DNA from 2 places in the Sinobaca sp. SA16-1 genome. Region 1 is predicted to be linked to the other one. Evidence: predicted binding sites of a transcription regulator. Region 1 holds the regulator's gene; the other holds the start of a gene.
The links. Region 1 encodes LexA, which represses DNA repair genes until DNA is damaged. Its sites were predicted from a motif close to CGAACATATGTTCG; they were not measured.

Region 1 (11,411 bases):
ATGAATAAATAATAAACGCTTTCTTTTTATTATACAAGAATCGCGGCGAAATACGTGGAATTTTTCTAAATCGTGCCGGCTTTCTTTTGACAGGCCGGATCTACCATCTCCGCTGTTTCTAATTCCTTTTGTTTAACGGAGTTGTAACCACGTTAAAAAGACCATCCTCTATTGTTTTAACGAAAATGGTCTTCCGGATTCCGCTCTTCGGGCAGCGGCTCATATACGAATATAATATCATTACGCCAGATGAAGAATATATTTGTGTGCCACGCTATCTGGAGCGGTACACTTTACGTTCTTTCTTTGATCGGTCCAGCTTATCGGGGGTAACGTCAGCGCCTTCAGGATCCACTACTTTAACCGAATGAAGCTGGTCTTTAAATGACGAACGGAAACTCTGCAGGTATTCTTCTCTCAGTTCGTGCTGTTCTATGCTCTCAGACTCCGTCAGGCCGGTTGTCTTCGCGCGCTGGGACAGCTCATTAATGCGTGCAATTTTGTCTTGGGATAACATGATATTCCCCCCTTTTATGTTCGTTTCCATGAATATCCTTCTATATTAATGGTACTTATATACCCGCTTTTATGCAAACGGAACCATCTTTGTTCTGGAGGGATAGGAAGGTATAGGGCCTCACCAAAGGCGCTCAGCCTTCACTACGACTGTTCATCTTCTTTTTTCATATGCTCCCGGTAGCGCCGGTGCACCGTGGCTTTAGATACATCGTATCCGAGTCCGCGCAGGGTCGCGGCAATATCATAAAAGGGAAGGTCCCGCTGACGGAGCCTGATGATCTCTTCTATCGGCACTTCTTTTTTTACACGCTCTCCCTGGCCCCGGTTTTTTAAATTCTTATCGGGGCGGTAGCCATTTTCTACTGCCCGCTTCATTCCGCGCTTGATCTTAAAATTATGCAGCCTGCGCTGATGCTCCTCCACGATGGAGAGTATATCAATCAGCATACTGTCTGACTCAGATAATTCAAGCACGCCGTTTTCCCGGACGGAATAAATTGTTACTCCACTTTTGTGGAGGGCGTGAAGGACCGCTACTTTTGCATGGCCTCTTCCAAGTCTCGTATCATCCTGCACGCACAAAATAGAAGCCTTTCCTGACGAAAAGTCTTCAAGCATCTCCAGCAGCCCTTCTCTTTCCATAGAATAGCCGCTCTGTTCTTCTTTGATTGTTTTATAAATAGGCAGATTGTTTCTCTTGGCAAGAGATGTCAATTCCTCCACCTGCCGCTCCAGAGAAGTCTGCTGTTCTTTCTTTTCGGTACTCACCCTGCAGTAGATAATGCACTTCTCCATCGTCCCACTTCACCTTCTGATTACTTTCATTAGTCCAGGGTATAATTCACCCATTGATAGGCGGTTAATTCCTGTTCGATCTGAAGCTCTTCTGCTTCCTCCGTTATATCGTCTTCATAAACAAAACCTGCTTCTGCATCTGGTGCATTAATCTGGACGGCTATAATTAGAAATAAAATTGATGCTGCAAATAGTAATAATATCATCCATTCCTGCATCGTTACATTCGTTATTTTTGAAATCATTGTAATTCCCCCGTTTTTAAGAATGTGTGTTCCCTTTTTTAAAAGTATAATAAGAACTTCTGTTCCCGTCAAGTAAAATTAGAACGGATGTTTGCATGTTCGTATTATTCATGATACAATTTTTTAAAATAACATTACACGCACAGGAGGTGCCGGGACTTTGACTAAATTATCAAAACGACAAGAACAAATACTTGACTATATAAAAGGGGAAGTACGTCTAAAAGGCTATCCCCCGTCTGTCCGGGAAATCGGAGAAGCTGTGGGACTCGCTTCCAGTTCTACCGTGCACGGACATTTATCCAGGCTTGAAAGCAAAGGTTTTATTCGACGCGATCCTACTAAACCAAGAGCAATAGAGGTGCTGTCTTTTGAAGATGCACCGCCTGAAATATCCGAAAGCTCTGCTGTGTACGTTCCGATGCTCGGTAAAGTTACAGCCGGTGAACCCATTACAGCTATCGAAAACATAGAGGAATACATTCCTCTTCCGGAACGTATGGTGGCAAATGAACATGAGAATGTTTTTGTCCTTACTATTCAGGGGGAAAGTATGATTGAAGCCGGTATTTACGATAAAGACCTGGTTATTGTCAGACAGCAGCAGACAGCAAACAACGGAGACATTATTGTAGCAATGACCGAAGAGCTCGAAGCGACCGTAAAGCGTTTTTACAGGGAGAGCGGTTATATCCGCCTGCAGCCTGAAAATGCAGCCATGGACCCTATTATTCTTGATGACTGTACTGTTCTTGGTAAAGTCATCGGCGTTTTCCGCACCATTCATTAACGAATAGAAAACGGCTTCCTTCATTATTGAAGAAAGCCGTTTTTTCATTGAGAGGTTTTGAAAAAACCTGTTGTGGTATACAAATATATAATTAAATACAGCTATGATCATGGAAAGGAGATAAGCCATTGCTCTATATTAAATGCCATTCATGCGGCAAAGAAACAAAAGCAGAGGTGCAGATGCCGGCTTCTGATCTAAGCGATGCTGCTATTGATCAGGAATACCAGAATTGCCCTCAGTGCGGCAGTCCTATTAAGCTGCTTGCCGATGATATATACGAAAAATAGAATGCCCACTGGGTATTCTATTTTTATTTGCTTCTTTTTTTCTATTGTTCACCAGTTAGTCATTTTTTTCGCTGTTTTGTCACTTTTTAGACATTGATTTCACGTCTCTAATGCGGTTTAATAGGAATAAGGCAAACAACGCTCACTATTTCACAAGAGCGGAATCTATACTAATCAGGAGATGTTGAAATGGCTGCATCTAATATAATGGAACGTGTATTTAACAGTACATTATTTATCGGCGTAATTTCCGCTGTGCTTGCTAACTTAATTTTGATCGATATTCTCCATTTTCAGGAGACTCTCGCTCTTACTATACTGGTTCTGGTGTTCATTTTTCTTCTCGTATTTACCGCAGTAAAATCTATCTTTTTTCTATTTCTTGATGTCGTAAGGCATTAAAAAAGCGTCCCCTGCAGGGAACGCTTTTTTTTATTCTTCTGGTTCTGGTTCTTTTACCGGCTTGGTGTCTTCTCTTAAGTTAAACCCGGTTAATTCTTCATAAGAAGTGGTGCGATAGGTTTCATAATGCTTTTCTACTTCTTTATCAACATCTTTTTGAGAAAGTACATTATGACGTAGAATAAGATCCCATAAAATTTTGTTTCTTGCCTGCTCGATAGAAAGCTGACTCGCTAAATCCATAATCATATCTTCTGTATTTCTTCCACTTACCATATTCGTTCCATCCCCTTTCCGTATGCCATTATCCTACAGTATACCGTATCCTTCAAGGGAGAGTCCTTGTCCCTTGTATTCCATCTTAAAATTGTGCGCTTTCTGCCTGGAGGTGCTTCAAATCGGTTCTTCCTGCTTCATCGTTTTGATATCCCGGGAACCGGGAAGAGAACAAAGAGACCATTTAAACAAAGGAGAGATACATGTGGATATTATTAAAAAGTTTGTTGACCATCATATGGACAAATATAAAGAAGGAAATACGTTTGAAGCCGATGACGCTTTTCGACGGGACCAAAAGGAAGTTGCTGATTCATTGGGCCTTAACCTGCAGGACCCGGCGGATGAACGATTATTCCGGTCATTTGAGAGTATGGTAAAAGATTACGCTAACGGCACTAACTCGTACGATGAAATTGAGCATAAAGCAGTTGAAATCCAAAAAAAATAATCATCTAAAGCTCTCACGCTTGAGAGCTTTTTTATTTTGTTACTTTTGTAACGACGGTATAATGCTCATCTGTATGCTTTATAACCTGCTGAATCTCCGCATGCTGGAATTCTTCGGCATACTCCAACATTAACTTTTCTATTTCGACTGGAAGAAACCCCGCATCTTTTAAAAAAAGATCATGGTATAACTCTTCTGTCATATTATCTCCCCGCTTTCTTGTTTTCTTCTTCTATTATAAAAGATTTTTTCTTCATATTCGCGGTTTTAAACCGATACATAGAAAAAGCTAATAAAATGCAACCTTTTTTAGGAAATATCGACTATAATAAAGTAAACTATTTACCATAATTATGAATATATAGATACAGGAGGACTAACGTGAAAAAATTTATAGTAGGAATTGCTATAGCCGGTATTATGGGCGCTGTCACTTCCTGCGGCATCGCCTGACAGCTGCCGGGTTTCCTGTCGTTCAGTCCGTATCCACCCTACATATTAGAAAGAGCCTGTTCCCTTAGGGGCACAGGCTCTTTTCTGCAGTATACGTATTAAATAAACAGGTTAATGTTGGACTCTTCTGCTTCTGCCAGGTAAGTAGCGACACCGGCGTAATCCAGTCCATCAATCAATTCTTCTTCTTTGAGTCCCATGACGTCCATAGACATTGTGCAGGCCACCATTTTTACATCCAGGTCCTGGGCCATTTCAATCATCTCTTTCAAAGAAGACACATTATGATTTTTCATCATTTTTTTCATCATTTTCGGTCCCATACCGCCAAAATTCATTTTCGACATAGCCAGTTTTTCCGGACCGCGCGGCATCATTTTTCCGAACATTTTTTCCATCATCGATTTATCACTGCCGCTGATGACGTTATCTTTCCGAAGCACGTTCAATCCCCAGAAAGTGAAAAACATCGTTACGTTCTTTCCCATTGCTGCAGCGCCTGTAGCGATAATAAAGCTGGCAATTGCTTTATCCAGGTCTCCATCAAATACGACCATTGTTGTTCCGTTTTTTGTTTCTTCCATTTTTTTATTCTCTCCTCTATCCTTTTTTGATCCAGAATGTAAATTCATTGTTTTCTTCTGCCTGCTCCAGTAACTCGTGGCCCGATGATTTGGTCCACGCCGGCAGATCTGCTTTGGCTCCCTTATCTGTTGAAACGATTTCCAGCACATCCCCTGTCTGCAGGGTATCCATTGCTTTTTTTGCTTTTACAACCGGCATTGGACATGCCAAGCCTTTGGCGTCTACAGTTTTAGTTGCATTCATAATAAACTCTCCTTCTAATTTATGATACCGCGCAGCGGTTCGGCCCGATTTCCATTTCTGTCTGGTCTTTCGGCTCCGGCTGTACTTTTCCCATGTTTGTCTGACGAATCTCCTCGTAGGCATTTGGCTGCGGAGGAAGGTTTTCGGTTACCATTTTGCGGAAGGCGGTCTCATCTGTCACCTGCAGTCCGGTATTCTCTTTGAACAGCACATGCAGCTGTTCCATTACTCTTCCGTGATCATCCATCTCTTCTTTTTTTGAAAAGTGGGCTGGCAGTACCCAAAGATCATCCTTTAATGTCTGATACGTTTCATAAAGTGATTTTCTCAGGTCTCCTACCCAGTCCTCTGCTTTTCCGGCAAGGTCCGGACGACCGATGGAATCTATGAATAAAATATCTCCTGTAAGCAGGTACCGATTATCAATAATCAAAGAGGTGCTGCCAATGGTATGGCCGGGGGAATACAGGGCTTGTACCGCTACCTCTGTTTTTCCTGCACGCAGCACATCGTTATTGTGCAGAGGCTGGTAGGAAAACGTTACTTCTCCAGCATCCGCTTCCGGGAGGTAATACACCGCTCCCGTTTGTTCCGCCAGCAGCCTGCCGCCGGAAATATGATCGGCATGCAGATGGGTGTCTACAGCATATTTAAGAACCGCATTTTTTTCTTTCAGGAAATTAGTGTATACATCAGTTAGACGCACAGGATCAATAATCACAGCTTCTCCTCCGGAAACTACCATGTAGGACAGGCAGCCTTTTCCAATCCGTACGAACTGATACAACTCGCCGCCGTCAGATAGATCGCCGACTTTAACCGGCTCCAGATGTTCACTCCACGTTTTCATTCCGCCCTCCAGGTAATACACTTCCCGATCTGCAGCTTCCACCAGCTGCTCAGCCACAAATTTAGAGGAGCCTTCTTTTGCGCAGACAACAATAACTGGTTTGTCTTCCGGTATCTGTGGAAGAATGGATTCAACTCCTTCCAGAAGGTCAAAATAAGGAGTATTCACTATTTCTACGTTTTTCCCTTCTACTTTCCAATCTTTAAACGCATCTTCGTTGCGAACATCTAAAATAAATATATCTTTTTTATTTATTACTATTTCTGCCAGTTCAGCAGCAGTCATTGCTTTCATAGCCATGCCTTTTTCCTCCTCTATTTATCTTCGGTCGGGCCATTCCAGCCGCTCATTCCCGTTTTTACGTTTTGTACTTTAGTAAATCCTTTTTCTTCCAGGGTATATGCTGCCATGCTGCTTCTATTACCGGTTCGGCACACAACATATATTTCATGCGAATGATCCAATTCGCCGGTTCTTTGTTCCAGTTCTCCCAATGGTATCGAAACCGCTCCTGGAATATGAGCAAATGAATACTCTGCCGGCTCTCTAACGTCCAGTACTGTAATATTGTCATTGTTTAGTGCTTCCTCGAGTTTTTCATTAGTTGCTTCGTTCGGATAAGGCTTGGTTTCTTTCACTTCAGCAGGATTGGCTTTTCTAACATAATGCAAAAGCACCTTTCCCTCTTCTTTGGATCCGATATATTCATGACCTGTCGTTTTAGCCCAGCCTTTCATATCGGCTAAAGAGCCACGGTCTGTAGCCTGAACTTCCATTACTTCACCTGCATTAATGGTATCCATCGCTTTTTTTGTTTTTACAATCGGCATGGGACAAGCGAGCCCTTTTGCATCTACTACTAAATTTACTTTCATCACATTTCCTCCTCTTATACTCTATGGGGTATTATTTACTCCAAAAAATAAACATATACCCGTATGGGTATATTACCAATAAAAAAATAAGTTGTCAACCTACTATAAAATATCCATCCAGATTTTAATCGCTGTTGCCAAAATGAGTAAAGCAAGGATCCATTGAAGAATCTTCGTGTTCATACGCTTTCCAACCATTACTCCAAGAGGTGCAGCAATTAAACTTGCAGCTACCATCACAGCGGCCGGACCCATTAGCACCTGATCAGTGGCAATTTTTCCGACGGTCGCACCGATGGAGGATATAAATGTAATCGCCAGAGATGTTGCTATCGTCATTCGCGTTGGAATCTTCAGTACGACGAGAAGGATAGGAACCAGAATAAACGCTCCGGCTGCACCGACAATCCCTGCTCCTATCCCAACCAGAAAAGCAGAACCTGCAGCGACCGGCTTATTAAACGTTACCTGGTCATTCGGGGTATCGTCTTTTCCTTTTTTCGGAAGAAACATCATGATTACAGCCAGTGTCGCAAGAATGGCATATATCATATTCACACCGTTATTACTCATATAATTAGAGCCGACCGCGCCGATCAAACTTCCCGTCAAAATACTGATTCCCATATAGAAAATAAGGGATTTATTTAAATACCCACCTTTTCTATACGCCCAGACGCCGCCTATTGTAGCAAAAAACACCTGGACGGCACTGATGCCGGCTACTTCATGAGCGGTAAATGCTGTAAGTCCCAATAGTGGCGGGATGTATAGCAGCATCGGATACTTTATTATAGAGCCGCCTATTCCTACCATGCCTGACACGAAAGAGCCGATAAAACCGATTAAAAATAGAATGAAAATAAAAAATACTGTTAGTTCCATGAAAAGCACCTCATCCGCTTCTTCCATTTCTATATTACCCCTATGGGTATATAAAAGACTAAAATTTTTTTATTTGCTTTTTCCTAATAACTGAACGGCTTCCTGTACAAATTCAGCTGTATCTTCGCCTTTTTCAATTTGGTCTCTAATACACTGCTCCAGATTTTCCGCTACAATAAAAGAAATAGCCCGGTCAATCGCAGATCTGGCTGCTGACAGCTGATAAACCACGTCTTTGCAGTCTTTCTCTTCACTCATCATGCGCTGTACGCCTCTTACCTGTCCTTCCACCCGCTTCAGGCGGTTCTTCATCTCTGTTGAATAATCCATATAGCTGCACCCTTTCTGTACTGTTTTCTTTTAATACCTTACGGGGTATATTATATAACGCTTATTTTCTTTTCGTCAACTATTTATTCATTCTTTTTTTATAGTCGTTGTTTAAACAAGCCGTTCCCTGTACGATTTCTTTAGGTATCTACGTATTAACAGAGCTTCTAAGTATGATATAGTGGAAAGAAACAGCGGTATATCACTAACCGTCTGCTGTTTTGCTTGTTAACCATCTACTACTGTACTCAAGTCATTGAGCCGGCAGTAAAATCAGGAGGGTCTTGTTATATGAGCGACTGGAAAGAACACGTATCAAAAGACGCACTGGAACGAAATATTCAAAAAATCAAAGAAAAAAATGAGATTTCTGATGAAAAATTAACAGAATGTATCGATCACTTATTCTCTATTTTTAATTCTGTTCGAGATGATATTAACGAACAGACAGATGTACAGGTGAACTATTTCCGGGAATACTATGAAGCGTCTTTCACCTTCGATCAGACCATTTTAAAAATCCGGATCGATACGACGAATAATCCAAGACGAAAAGCAGAAGCCTCTTTTTCCGTATACATCGATGATGCAAACTTCAGCCTGGGCCAGCCAAAATACGAAAGTGCTTATTTGGTGGATACCGCGAACTGCTTCTGGTCAGCAGATCCAAGCAGAAAAGTCGAGTTTACAAAAGAAATGGCCGACTCGGTATTTGAGCACATGCTCACCCCTTATATAGAAATGGATTAACAGGCTTGTTTCGTACCACTTAAAGTGTTTATAAATAGATAGTAAAACCCGGTCGCGCTGTGAATCAGTGCAGCCGGGTTTTTTTATTCATTTTATGCCGCAACGCATACTTTGACGTTTACTTTAGCTTCCACAAGGAAACAATGTAGTACTGCAGCGTTTAATTTGTATTGTATATTAGGCCCAGACACCCGTATTTATTATTGGTTATAACAAATACACACCAGGGGGTATGAAAATGAATCGAACAGGATGGATGGCACTGGCTTTTACTGTATTATTGGTCACTGCTGCCTGCGGCGAAGAAGAAGCACCGGAAGATCCACCGCCTGAAAACCCGGAAGTCGAAGAAGAAGCATAATAAAAATACAAAAAAACCTACAGCCAGTAAGGCTGTAGGTTTTCTGTTTATTAATAAGTCTGTAGGAACTGATCTCTTTCCCATGGGTGAACCTGCGTGCGGAACATATCCCACTCGATTTCTTTCGCTTCTGCGAAATGCTCGATTGCGTGTGGTCCAATAGCATTAACAAGAATATCATCTTCAAGAAGGCTGTTTACTGCCTCATTAAGGTCAGCCGGAAGATCTTCGATACCTTCCTGTCTGCGTTCTTCTTTGTTCATGATATAAATGTTGCGGTCCGTTGGTTCTGGTGCAACAAGCTTGCGCTTGATACCATCCAGGCCGGAAGCCAGCATTGCTGCGATAGCAAGGTATGGGTTCGCGGATGGGTCCGGGCTTCTTACTTCAATACGCGTGCTCAGGCCGCGTGAAGAAGGGATACGGACAAGCGGGCTTCTGTTACGTGCAGACCATGCAACGTAAACTGGTGCTTCAAATCCAGGAACAAGACGCTTGTATGAGTTAACAATTGGATTCGTTAACGCGGTAAAGCCTTGTGCGTGCTCAAGGATACCTGACATAAACTGCATAGCAGTTTCGCTTAGCTGGGAGTCCGTTTTCTTGTCAAAGAACACATTGTCTTTGCCTTTGAAAAGAGACATGTTCAAGTGCATACCAGAACCGTTTACACCAAAGAGCGGCTTAGGCATGAATGTAGCATGCAGGCCGTGCTTTCTGGCGATTGTTTTTACAACAAGCTTAAACGTCTGGATGTTGTCACACGTTGTAACGGCGTCAGCATATTTAAAGTCGATTTCGTGCTGTCCTGGTGCCACTTCGTGGTGGGAAGCTTCAATTTCAAAGCCCATTTCTTCCAGTTCAAGTACGATATCACGACGGCAGTTTTCACCAAGATCCGTTGGAGCAAGGTCAAAGTAACCGCCTTTATCGTTAAGCTCAAGCGTCGGCTCGCCTTTTTCATCATTTCTGAAAAGGAAGAACTCAGGCTCAGGCCCAATGTTAAAGTCAGTAAAGCCAAGCTGCTCTGCTTCTTTAAGTACACGCTTCAAAATACCGCGTGGGTCACCTGCGAAAGGTTTTGGCTCGTCGCCAGGTTTACCCGGCTCGTAGATGTCGCAGATAAGACGCGCTACTTTACCTTTTTCCGGTGTCCACGGGAAGATAACCCATGTGTCCAGATCCGGGTATAAGTACATATCGGATTCTTCGATGCGTACAAATCCTTCGATGGAAGAACCATCAAACATCATTTGGTTGTCTAGTGCTTTTGTAAGCTGATCCACGGGAATCTCCACGTTCTTGATAATCCCCTGTAAATCTGTAAACTGCAAGCGGATAAATTTTACGTTTTCGTCGTCTGCCATTTTCATGATATCTTTTTTCGAATAACTGTTAGCCATTTGTAGAAACTCCTCTCCTTCTTTGAACAAAAAATTATATAATCTTCTGCAGTGCAGAAGGTAAAACCGTGCTGCTAGTCAAAAAACCTCGATAGCTGCCCCTGAATCAAGGAGGGCCTTCCGTACTTGCCTGTGTGCATAAGCTCATTTTTTAAATGACGCCTCAGCTCCAGGTCGGTAAGGTCTCCATCTTTTCTTAAAGGAGCTCCGGCCGCTTTGTGCTCGCGGAGCAGAAAGATTTCCCGGATACCTTGAAGATTTACGCCCCGTTCAAGCAGGCTTTTAATTTCAAGGAGACGGTCCACGTCATTAAAAGAGAACAGGCGCTGATTTCCTTCTGTTCTGGATGGAAAAACCAATCCATATTCTTCGTAATAACGAATCTGCCTGGCGGACAGTTCCGTCAGTTTTTTGACAATACTAATAGGAAATAAAGGCATATTCCTTCTAATATGATCGTTCATCAGTAGGCCTCCTTCCCTAAGGAAGATAATCTCATCCTAACTGATGTTACTTTTATAGTCAAGTCCATGTAAGCTTTTTTCACATCAAAATTTTCTGAAAGTATGCCTTTTAGTCTTTGAGCACCAAAAGTTCTTTCTCCAGCAGGGTGGACAGAGCATGCTCCACAGCAATTTTCACATGGGAAAATGTCAGCCCGCCCTGCACGTAGGCCGTATATGGAGGCCGGATCGGTCCGTCTGCGCTCAGTTCGATGCTTGCCCCCTGTATAAACGTTCCGGCTGCCATAATGACGTCTGATGTATACCCCGGCATGTAGGCAGGCTGCGGGGTGACGCGGGCATCTACCGGAGATGCTTCCTGAATCGCCTGGCAGAACGTGATCATCTGCTCTTTAGAAGCAAACGTTGCTGACTGAATCAAATCGGTACGCTTCTTAGTGTAGG
Region 2 (11,411 bases), on a different contig from region 1:
CACTGCGTCCGTCTATGAAAAATTGGTGAACTTCATCGAGCAGCCCTACAAAGCTTGCCCCAACCCAGCCAATCACATACGACCATTTTGATTTAGAAAAAGTGCGCCATAAAATAAGAGCGATTATACTGAAAACCATAACGTGAGCCGTTTTTCGAACAGCGAAATTCAGTGGTTCTGCCGGAATAAGCGGAACGATCGAAAGGATGCGTTCGGTGTTCTGTCCGGTAGCCACCGAAGAAGATGTCAGTGCGTATAATGCTATTACAAGAGCTGCACCAATCAACAGCCAGTGCCATCGTACCATGGCCATAATAAGTGCCTCCCTTTTTGTTTGCTGCAGAATCAATCAGTATATAATTCTTTTTACCGAAAGTCCACTTCCTCTTATACCCTGTCATATGTTTCCACTAACGGCTGTTACGTAAACAGCCGTTTTTTGCTTCGTTTGCGGGTGAAAAACAATAACCCCCATACAGCCAGCAGCGCTGCGGCAGCTCCGGCAGCATTAATCAGGACATCGGTAAACAAGGCGCTCCGTTCCGGTACAAAGGACTGATGCCATTCATCCACCAGCCCGTACCCGGAAGCGAGAGCCCACGCTTTAACAAAGCGAAGCGATGCCCCGCGCAGCGTCAGCCAGAACAAAACGGCAAGCAGACCGAACGCCGCCAGATGCACGGACTTTCTAAGAAAAAAATTCACGACAGCTGCATCGAGAAACGGATTGGTAAACATCCGTTCCGTAGAGCTGCCGGTAAAAATAGTCAAGCGGGTGGCTATTGCGATCATAAGACACCAGCTGATCGCTGCCATTCCCCAAATATATCGTGTATCCAACATGTCTGCATCACCTGTAGAGAAGTATAAAGCAGGGAAAAAAGAAAGTCACGAAAATCCGGGCAGATAGGATAGGGTGATGGACAATAGGGAAAGCAGCAAAAAAGCAGGAGGAGCCGCTGGCTGCGGCATTCTCCTGCTTTTTTATTTATTATTTAACGGAATCTCCGCTGTAAATACCATGCTCCCGCGGATACTCATCCAATGAAGGGTCATAGCACGATACCTGTTCACTGTTGTCTTCGAGAGCCATGGACTGACTCGAAGGCGGGGTGGTTTCTCCTTCCGCGTCCCGGCCTTCCGGACTTCTGATGCCATATTCACTGCGCGTTTCTTCTTCCACACGGTCGGTCAGCTCCATGCCAAGATCCAGGCTTTCCAGCAGCCGCTGGTTTACATAACTAGTAACAAACTCCCCAGCTTCTTCCGTCTCCCCAGCGTCAAGCATCCGGGCTGCTTCATGCTCCAGGCTTGCCTGGCCGTCGAGCATCTTTTTTTCAAACTGCTCGATTTCTCCGGTGACATCATGTAGAAAGGCCTCAGGATTGTCGCATGTGTAATACATAAGCCGTTTAAATTCTCTTACAGCAGAACGGGAAGCTTCCTGGGCCGCATAGTCAGAAGAAAGAAAGTGCGAATCCCCATCTTTCGTTAAATAGCGGTGCTGCAAAAACTCCGGCGGCACTTCTTCTGTGGCAATAGGAATAGGGACATAAGGAGTAGTGACAGCTCCGGTAGTAGCAAGCCAGAGGGTCTGGAGTTGATCATCGACCTCCGGGCGGAGCTGGGCGACCTGGCCGTAACCGGAAAAGTCATTGGACCATCTTGGATCCCTTACAAGGGCGAGCATGTCTTCAAGGCTTACAGGGGCCATCTGCTCGAGCTCATCTTCCCGGTCATAAGGAAGACGGGAAGCGGTGTAATGGTCTTCAGCTTTATCGACTCCTTCCCCGGGAAACGGTTCCCCGTACACTTCCTGCAGATCCATTACAGAGCTTGTATCTTCGGGATCCCTCCAGCCTTGTTCTTCGGCAAAAGTAATGAGGTTGTCGGAAGCCATGAAATCCTCGCTTTCTTCAAAATCCACCGGGAAATCATTAATATAGCCGGGATAAGACACTCTGACTTCATCTGACCCCAGGCGTTCGGCAGCCCAAAGGCCCTGGCCGCCGGCATAATTTATAAAGACCCATCCTTCTTCTTCGTCAGCGAATAAATGCGAATTTCCACCATAAGTAGAATAGCCGTGCTCATCAATTAAGCCGCCAATGATCTCCACCGCTTCCCTGGCTGAACCTGCCCGTTCCATAGCAATTCTGGAAAGGTCACTGTAATTTGGTCCCTGCTGGGGTTCAGGAGTCATTTCCACTAATTCTTCCCGGGAAGGGGACCAGATATCTCTTGCGGCTAATCCTTTATCATTCAATCCTCCGTTTGTTAAAGGAGGAGGAAACCCTGCGAATTCCGAATAAGTAGAGCTGATGTATTTGTTCGTATGTGCGGCCTGCGGTATTTCGATAAGTTCTCCTTCAATACTCGCTTCATCGGTTATTCCTACTTCCATCATGGCGCCGTCCGGATGGCTCTGTGCCGGGACAATGTCAATCCAATGGCTGGACGGTTCATGGCCGAAGCCGCCAATTAAAGTGGAGCCATCTTCTGTAAGTTCGCTTCCTACGTAAAATCCGATGCTTTTTTCTTTCGTTGGATAGTTCTTTTTTTCTTCCGCTGGTTCATGCACTTCCTCTGCCTCTGCTTCCTTTTCGATACCGTTACTCAGTAGATATCCGGATGTTCCCGTCAGGCCCAGGACAAGCGCCAGGCTGCCGGCTAATCTTTTTTTCATCGTCGATCTCCTCCTTTTAAATGGTGGTGTGCAAGAGTATATACTTAAAAGAGTAATGGATTGTCATCGGTAAAGCAAATTAATTACAGAATATTTAGAATTTAAAGAAATTTTCCAGTATAAGCGGAAAAATGGAATTGACTTTCATAAAAAAAGACAATACCGTAAAGAATGATAGAACCTATTTCTATGTGTAAGTAGACTGCATTTACAAAAAAAGGACGTGAAGGCATGAATCCAAGAATCGTGATCGCCGGCACAGGAAGCGGAAGCGGCAAAACAACCGTTACCGTCGGCCTGCTCCAGGCTTTTCAAAATAAAGGACTGCAGGCTCAGGGGTTCAAGTGCGGGCCTGATTATATTGACCCGAGCTATCATACGGCGGTGACCGGCCGGGCTTCAAGAAACACAGACAGCTGGATGCTCGGGGAAGAAGGAATGAAGGATGTGTTCCGCCGCGGGAGCGGAGATGCGGATATTTCGGTGATTGAAGGCGTGATGGGCATGTATGACGGGAAAAGCCCAACATCTGACCACGGAAGTACAGCGGAAATCAGCCAAATGCTAGAAGCACCGGTTATTTTAGTTGTTAATATTTCAAGTATGGCAAGAAGCGCGGCCGCTGTTGTTAAAGGCTTTCAGTCGTTGTCTGATTCCAACATTGCCGGCGTGCTGCTTAATATGGCGGGAAGTGAAGGCCATGCGAAGCTCTGCCAAACAGCGATTGAGCAGGAGTGTCACGTGCCCGTCGTCGGCTTTCTGCTGAAAGGGGACTCACCGACTATTCCGGAACGGCATTTAGGACTGATCCCTGCCATTGAGCGGGGAGAACTGGACAGCTTTTTTGCTGAGCTGGGCACGGTGATGGCAGAACGGATTGACCTGGATCTGCTTTATGACATTGCCGCTTCTGCTCCTGATAGAGTGTGGCCGGTTCGGACACCTATCGAAGCGGAACATAAAGCCTTGATTGCTGTAGCGTACGATGCGGCGTTTAACTTTTATTATCCGGAAAACCTGGAGCTGCTGGAGGAAAGCGGAGCCGAGCTTGCCTATTTCAAGCCGCTTGAAAATGAACCGCTGCCTTCTCATGCAGACGGTCTTTACATTGGCGGCGGCTTTCCGGAGGAATTTGCAGAAGAACTTGCTGGAAATCAAACAACAAAAACGTCGATCCGTGAAGCGTTAAAAGAAAAGCTCCCTGTGTATGCGGAGTGCGGAGGCTATATGTATCTGGCGGACACGTTGACGACAACGGACGGCACAGCACATGAGATGCTCGGCATAATACCGGTGGATGTTACGATGCAGACGAAACTTGCTTCCCTTGGCTACAGGGAGATAACCGCTTTGGACGATTCTGTTATTATGCGCCGGGGAACGGTGGCGAAGGGCCATGAATTTCATTATTCTACCGCACAGGCAAAAATAGACTGGCCTCCTCATCACGAAGTAAAAGCGATGAGAGGCACGGAGCAGGAAGGGTATTATACGGACCATATCACAGCGAGTTACACGCATCTTCACTTTGGATCGAATCCATCCATACCGGCCCGATTTGTCCAAAAAGCCGCCGCCTGGCGGGAAAAACAAGAGACTGCCGCGCAAAACTGATTTTCATTAAAAAGGTGGAACATACGTATTTTTAGGGGGTCGCTTTCCGCAGGCCATGCCTCAGCTAAAGAGGGAAAGAACACCCTCTTTATCTTCACCTATGGCTGTTCTGCCGGAGTCTCCCCTGTTTTTTTCTGTTATTGTTGACAGACTTTCTAAAGAATTCAAGATCTTAATCAAGTGACTTCTCGATCATTTAGAAAAGAGTATTCTTTCTGCTTCTTTTAATATTTTTCATTTTGTGTACATTTTCTAACATTAAAATTCTGATTTTTCTGATATAAGATGAGTATTATAGGGAATAATATCTAAACTATGCAAAAGGAGGAATAAAATATGCCCGAAAAGTTATTCAAGGTGGATTTGTCAAAGTCAATGGATAAACAGGATGTTCCCGGTCACAACAGGTGGCACCCGGATATTCCTGCCGCTTTTTCTGTTGATCCCGGCCAGTCGTTTCGGATGGAGTGTCTGGATTGGACGGACGGCCAGATCAAAAACAATGACGACCCGTCCGACATCCGTGACGTCAACCTGAACCGCGTACACGTACTGAGCGGTCCGGTTCATGTAAATGGGGTGGAACCCGGCGATCTGCTCGTAGTAGACATTCTTAACGTAGGCGCTCTGCAGGAACAGGAATGGGGATTTAACGGCGTATTTTCGAAAGAAAACGGAGGGAGTTTCCTGGTGGAACATTTTCCGGAAGCCCAGAAATCGATTTGGGACTTTCACGGTATCTATACGACGTCCCGGCATATTCCGGGCGTGAAGTTTGCCGGCATTATCCACCCCGGGCTGATCGGAGTGGCACCGTCGCATGAGCTTCTGGCAGAATGGAACAGGCGCGAAGAAGAGCTTGTGAAAACGGATCCGGACCGGGTTCCGCCGCTTGCGAACCTGCCGGACAAAGACAGCGTCGTGTTAGGAACATTAAAAGGAGAAGCATTCGATAAAGTAGCAAAAGAAGGAGCCCGAACCGTTCCGCCCCGGGAAAACGGCGGCAACTGCGATATTAAAAACCTCTCGCTCGGTTCGAGAATATTTTTTCCGGTCTTCGTGGATGGAGCAAAGCTTTCTGTCGGCGATCTTCATTTCTCCCAGGGGGACGGGGAAATTACGTTCTGCGGCGGCATTGAAATGCCGGGCTGGATTGATCTTCATGTAGACGTCATTAAAGGCGGCATGGAGAAAAACCACATCCAGAAAAATCCGGTGTTCCAGCCTGGTCCAATGGATCCACAGTACAGCGAATACCTTGTATTTGAAGGAATATCAGTCAACGAATCCAATGGAAAGCAGAGCTACCTGGATTCCAACATCGCCTATCAGAATGCCTGCCTGAACGCGATTGAATATTTGAAAACAAAAGGATATACCGCAGAACAGGCGTATATGCTGCTGGGAACGGCACCGGTGGAAGGCCATATCGCGGGTATTGTAGATATTCCAAATGCCTGCTGCACCGTGTCCATTCCGAAAGCCATCTTTGACAAATCGATGGATCCAACAGAATAAGGAGGGAAAGCCTGTGCCTGTGTACACATTTGAATGCGGGGAAGGGGACAGATTCGACGAGTTTCATTCTTCCACAAAAGGGGATAAAAGCCGGGCAGTCTGCCCTTCCTGCGGCGGAGAGGCAAAACGTTTGTTCTTTGCTCCGTCTATTTACAAAATGAACAGCACCGTAAAGCAGAAAATCGACAGCGGGGCCGAGCCGCGCCTTCGAAAAAAAGGCGAACCGGCCGGTACACCGATTCGCAAAAAACGTCCCCCGGTTTCTCGTCCGTGGCAGATTGGCGGATAGGGACTGTCTCAAAACTTACTCTGTAGATTGGGTTCTTCGTTTTACCAATAATAAGAGAAGCCGGACGAAACCCCTCATATTCCTTTTGGAAGCAATACGAGGGGTTTTACATACAGCGATAGTCCTCTCTTTTGACACTAGGTAAAACAAAACCATAAAAAGGACCAGGCGGTGACTCAGGCAGACCAGCCATCGGTGAAGAGTAAGAGAGCGTTCTTCTCCTCTTTAGCTGAAGCATGGCCTGACGAAAGCTTCCGCCTGGATAAACCCCCTATCTATTTTTTCAGAGTCGGATGGGGATGTTTCTTTTTTCAACTGTACGTTTGGGACAGTCCCTTTATTAAAACAAACGAAGCTGTTCGTAGCGCGTCGTTTTGTATACTTTGCCTCTGCCGCCGGCCGCATCACCGGCTCCGTGGAAGTCAGAAGTGGTTACGCCGAGCAGCCGGACTTCCCGGCCGAGTGAGGCGATATGCTCAAGCTGCGCGCCTAAGGCAGCAAGCAGAATTTCCTGGTCATCGGTCGGGTCATCAAGCGTTGTCCGCCGGGTAATCTGCTTAAAATCGTAGAATTTTACTTTCAAGACGACGCATTTCACGCGGATGCGGTCTGCCTGCAGACGGCTGAGGACCTGCTGCAGAAGGTCTTTTATGATCGGAAGCATGTCCTCGTATTCGCTGATGTTATGCGGCAGCGTCGTTTCCCGTCCCATCGATTTGCGCTCCCGGTACGGATTGACTTCCCGCTCGTCGATTCCCCGGGAATTGTTGTAAAACGTATGGCCCCGCTTGTGAAAAATACGGACCAGTTCTTCTTCGCTCCATTTCAGCAGATCAGCACCTGTCTGCACTCCCATGTCGAGAAACGTTTCTTTCGTGGACTTTCCGACGCCGCGGAAGTCGCCGATAGGAAGTTCGTGAATAAAGGCCGGCGCCTTTTCGGGGGTTACGACGGTCAGCCCGTCCGGCTTTTCGTAGTCGGAGGCGATTTTTGCGAGAAATTTATTATAGGACACGCCGGCAGACGCGTTCAGGCCGGTTTTTTCCTTGATTCTCTTTTTGATTTCTCTCGCTACATACGTGGCCGAAGGGTAGCCCAGCTTGTTTTCCGTCACATCCAAATAAGCCTCATCGAGCGAAAGAGGCTCTACCAGATCGGTGATGTCATAAAATATATCCATAATTTCTTTGGAAACATCCCGGTATTTCTGCATGTTCACCCGCACAAACACTGCCTGGGGACAGCGCTTATACGCTTCGTGGGAAGCCATGGCGGAATGGATGCCAAAAGGCCTGGCTTCATAGGAGCAGGTAGCCACTACCCCTCTGGAATGGGGGCTTCCGCCTACAACAACTGGTTTTCCACGGAGCTCGGGACGGTCCCGCTGTTCGATGGACGCATAAAAGGCATCCATATCGATATGAATTATTTTTCGAATAGGGGTTTTATCCATCTGTTGTCACCCTTTTCCTCATTTCCGTTTCATTTCCTTCATTATATAGAGAGAACGTTAGAAAAACAAACGCACGTTCGTTTGGATCTTTTAAAAGGGAAATATTTCCTTTGTTCTTTATATAGTTCTTTGAATTTGCCATTTTTTTAGGTAAGATAGGGGAAGTGGCAGTTTCATTATTATGAAAATTGGGGCGTAAGTATGAAAAAAATGGGTTTTGCAGCATTGATTGTCGTATTTATAGCTGTAATGGTATATGGGAAAATTCACTACGATCAGAAAATAGCTTCGACGGTACAGCCGGACGAAGAACATACAGAAGACTCATCTGTATCCGGTGCAGAAACATCCTCTTCTAATGGAACGCCTCTGGAAGGCGCCCAGGAAGAATTTGGGCAGAGGCTGCAGGAAAGCATGGATGCAGGAGAAGAGCTTACCATCGTCTTATCCGGGTCCGGGGCTTTGGAGTCGGCAGAGGAGAATGTGCCTTTCCTGCTTCAGGAAAAACTGCGCAGCTTTTATGATACAGATGATATCACAGTGCAGGCTTCTACGTTTGGCGACAGTACATCGCTTGAAGTCATGGCAGCAGATGGAGATGTAACGGCGGCCGGACTGGAGCCGGATGTGCTCGTTTTTGAACCATTTGTTTTAAATGATAACGGACAGGTAAGTGTAGAGGATACGCTCTTTAACACGAATGCTTTTGTGAATACAGTGGAGGCCGCCAATCCGGAAACCGCTGTGTTCATACAGCCGCCGCAGCCGGTGTATGAAGCAAGGTACTATATTGAGCAGGTGGACGCCCTTCAGGCAGATGCCGGAGAGAACAACTTGAATTATATTAATCACTGGGAAGCATGGCCGGATACAGACGATGCTGCCCTGGAAGAAGAGTACTTAGAAGAAAACGGTGATCCGTCCGCCGAAGGACATGAGCTGTGGGCGCAGGCGCTTGCAGATTATTTCACGGGAGAAGAGGCTTTATAAATAAGCCGAATCTCCTAAAGGCAGTATGGTACACTAGAAGCATTGAAAATAAGATACATAATAGATAGCAGGAGTGTGTATAATGGCAAAACGCAAGAAGGATCAAACCGGGCAGAACAGCCGTAAGCTGGTTACCTGGTTCAACAGCAAGTCGCCGGTAGCCGAGCAGTACCGGACGATCCGGACTAATCTTCAGTACGCATCGGTCGATAATAATGTCCAGACAATTGCAATCACGTCAGCAGGCCCGGGTGAAGGAAAGTCTACTACTGTGGCAAACCTTGCCGTCACGATGGCCCAGCAGGGAAAGAAAACGATTCTCGTTGACGCTGACTTACGGAAACCGACGGTACACTATACGTTCCGCCGTACGAACACAAATGGACTTATTAACGTGCTCGCCAATAAAGAGCCGTTTCACACGTTTACCCAGAAAACCGAAGTGCCGGACCTGGATATTCTTCCAAGCGGCCCAATTCCACCGAACCCGGCCGAAATACTGGGAACAACGGCTATGGAAAACCTCGTAAATGACTTAAAGAAAGAATATGATATTATTTTATTTGATGCGCCGCCGGTACTTGCCGTAACGGATGTGCAGGTTATCTCTAAATACTGTGATGGCACCATTCTTGTGATTAAGAGCGGCGGCACAGAGAAAGATTCTGCCATCAAGGCGAAAGAACTGCTTGAAGTAACAGGCATCCCGGTCCTTGGCTGTATTTTGAACCAGGTTAAAGGAATGGATCAGCGCTATTATTATTATTACGGAGAATCTTAATAACAGCTGTTGACAACAAGCCTGCAGTAAGATAATATTTAACCAATCAACGCGTTTCTCTAATAGAGAAGCGCGTTTTTCTACGTCTCAGGACGTATTTATAGAAAATACGCGTGAAGGCGTGAAAAAAAGGGTAAAGACAGACAGGTACCATAAATAGAAAAGGCAGTGTGATGAAAATGATGAAAAGTCCCGGTTTAGCCGCCGTATTAAGTTTTTTAATCCCCGGCTTAGGACAGATTTATAATGGACAAATTTTTAAAGGGCTGATAATAATTGCCATCCAGGCCGTGAATATTCTACTCATGACTATTCTTATCGGTTATGTCACGTACTTTATCTTCTGGGTGTATGCCATCTATGATGCGTACCGTAAAGCGGACAGGCACAACAAAAGAGCCGGTGTCAGACGATAAGATACAAAGAAATCTCCCCTTCTGCTTTATCAGCAGAAGGGGAGATTTCTTTACTGCTCAATCAATTCATTTTCTTCCAGAAACTGTTGAACGACGAGTTCCACACTTTCTCCTTCAATATCTACCTGATAATTAAGAGCGCGCATTGTTTCACTGTCCAGAATGTCTTCGAGCGGGGCGAAGATCTCCTCGATTTCCGGATACTCTTCATAGACGTCCTCCGTCATCGAAACGGCGGCGCTGTAAGACGGGAAAAATCCCTGATCGTCTTCGAGTACGCGGAAGCCGAAATCGTCGATACGGGCGTCGGTGGAAAACCCGACAGAGGCATTTACTTCATTATTGTTCAGGGCATTGTAGTACAGGCCCGTTTCCAGCTCTGTTACGCTTCCTTCCAGGGAAAAATCATAAAATTCTTCCATACCGGGCAGTCCGTCCGCGCGATTGGCGAACTCAGCGTCCGTCGCAAAATTAATTTCCCCCGGGTTGTCATTAATGTAGGAAGCGAAATCGCTGATTGTTACGATCCCGAGCTCTTCAGCTTCCTCTTCCTGCATCATAACGGCATACGTATTATTCGCTTCCGTCAGGTTCCGCCAGACGATGTCGTTTTCGGCATCGAGGCGGTTTACTTCCGCGAACGCTTCATCGGCATCGACGATAGGCGGCTGGTCCAAATAAGTCACCAGCCCCGTGCCTACATAATCCCATGTAATATCAATCTGTTCGGTTTCCAGAGCCTGGCGCAGTGCCGTGCTTCCTAATTCCGATATTTCATCTACTTGAAAGCCGTTATCTTCCAGCAGGAAGACCGACATTTTAGCTAAAATAGCCTGCTCGGTGAAGTTTTTGGCGCCTACTTTCACGGATTTCCCGCCTGCCGAACAGGAAGAGAGCACAAGCACCAGGGCCAGCATACTAATCCCAATTAATCGTTTCATGATTCAGCCTCCTATGCTTCATTTGCTTCCCGTGCCAGAATGAGGCCTTTAGGGGTAAGAACACGCTCCAGGTAGCGGAACAGCAGGTCTACGGTAATTGCCAGCAGCGTAACCGGAACAGCACCTGAAATGAGATATGAATTATCAAACAGGCGGATGCCGGTAAAAATCCATACGCCGAGGCCGCCGGCACCGACAAGGTACGCAAGAGCTGCCGTACCGATATTAATAACAAGCGCCGTGCGGATTCCGGCAATAATGGATACAACCGCATTAGGCAGCTCCACTTTCCATAGAATCTGTGTGTTGGTCAGCCCCATCCCGCGGGCCGCATCTTTCGTATTTTCATCAACCGAGTCAAGGCCGGCAATTGTATTCTGCAGTATAGGCAGAAGCGAATAAACAAACAAAGCAAGGATTGCAGCTTCAATTCCAATACCCAGAAAACCCATGGCCAGTGCGAGCACTGCCAGACTCGGAATCGTCTGGCCGAGGTTGGCAACCGTGACGATAAACCATTCCGTACGGCGAAAGGCCGGACGGGTCACGAAAATGCCGAGCGGTACGGCAATAAGCACAGCCGCTAATCCGGAAGCGAAAATAATGAGAACATGCTGGCCGAGAAGTTCAAGAAATAGAGCGGGCTGTTCGTAAATCTGGCGGAACATGCCCTGCGAGAATCCCCAGATAAAGAAAGCCGCAATAACGGTCCAGAGAAGAATT

Region 2: the regulator LexA is predicted to act here: its motif matches at 7,627-7,640, upstream of dinB (DNA polymerase IV).

What each region holds. Positions count from the first base shown of each region.
Region 1 is NZ_JCAKFL010000003.1:620,928-632,338, reverse strand. Features, by position in the region: gene AC5W2J_RS11190 (DUF896 domain-containing protein) at 275-517, opposite strand; gene AC5W2J_RS11185 (YneB family resolvase-like protein) at 661-1,314, opposite strand; gene AC5W2J_RS11180 (hypothetical protein) at 1,344-1,559, opposite strand; gene lexA (transcriptional repressor LexA) at 1,720-2,349, shown strand; gene AC5W2J_RS11170 (hypothetical protein) at 2,478-2,639, shown strand; gene AC5W2J_RS11165 (hypothetical protein) at 2,829-3,041, shown strand; gene AC5W2J_RS11160 (hypothetical protein) at 3,072-3,317, opposite strand; gene AC5W2J_RS11155 (hypothetical protein) at 3,523-3,768, shown strand; gene AC5W2J_RS11150 (hypothetical protein) at 3,800-3,970, opposite strand; gene AC5W2J_RS11145 (DsrE/DsrF/DrsH-like family protein) at 4,320-4,805, opposite strand; gene AC5W2J_RS11140 (sulfurtransferase TusA family protein) at 4,822-5,049, opposite strand; gene AC5W2J_RS11135 (MBL fold metallo-hydrolase) at 5,069-6,199, opposite strand; gene AC5W2J_RS11130 (sulfurtransferase TusA family protein) at 6,214-6,774, opposite strand; gene AC5W2J_RS11125 (sulfite exporter TauE/SafE family protein) at 6,877-7,659, opposite strand; gene AC5W2J_RS11120 (metal-sensitive transcriptional regulator) at 7,729-7,989, opposite strand; gene AC5W2J_RS11115 (hypothetical protein) at 8,281-8,739, shown strand; gene AC5W2J_RS11110 (hypothetical protein) at 8,978-9,100, shown strand; gene glnA (type I glutamate--ammonia ligase) at 9,151-10,503, opposite strand; gene AC5W2J_RS11100 (MerR family transcriptional regulator) at 10,578-10,967, opposite strand; gene AC5W2J_RS11095 (methionine gamma-lyase family protein) at 11,077-11,411, opposite strand, start outside.
Region 2 is NZ_JCAKFL010000001.1:391,602-403,012, reverse strand. Features, by position in the region: gene AC5W2J_RS01905 (VanZ family protein) at 1-313, opposite strand, end outside; gene AC5W2J_RS01900 (VanZ family protein) at 421-843, opposite strand; gene AC5W2J_RS01895 (C69 family dipeptidase) at 992-2,686, opposite strand; gene AC5W2J_RS01890 (cobyrinic acid a,c-diamide synthase CobB) at 2,918-4,300, shown strand; gene fmdA (formamidase) at 4,637-5,818, shown strand; gene AC5W2J_RS01880 (FmdB family zinc ribbon protein) at 5,832-6,107, shown strand; gene dinB (DNA polymerase IV) at 6,448-7,560, opposite strand; gene AC5W2J_RS01870 (SGNH/GDSL hydrolase family protein) at 7,762-8,550, shown strand; gene AC5W2J_RS01865 (CpsD/CapB family tyrosine-protein kinase) at 8,633-9,331, shown strand; gene AC5W2J_RS01860 (DUF5683 domain-containing protein) at 9,505-9,747, shown strand; gene AC5W2J_RS01855 (ABC transporter substrate-binding protein) at 9,798-10,688, opposite strand; gene AC5W2J_RS01850 (ABC transporter permease) at 10,700-11,411, opposite strand, start outside.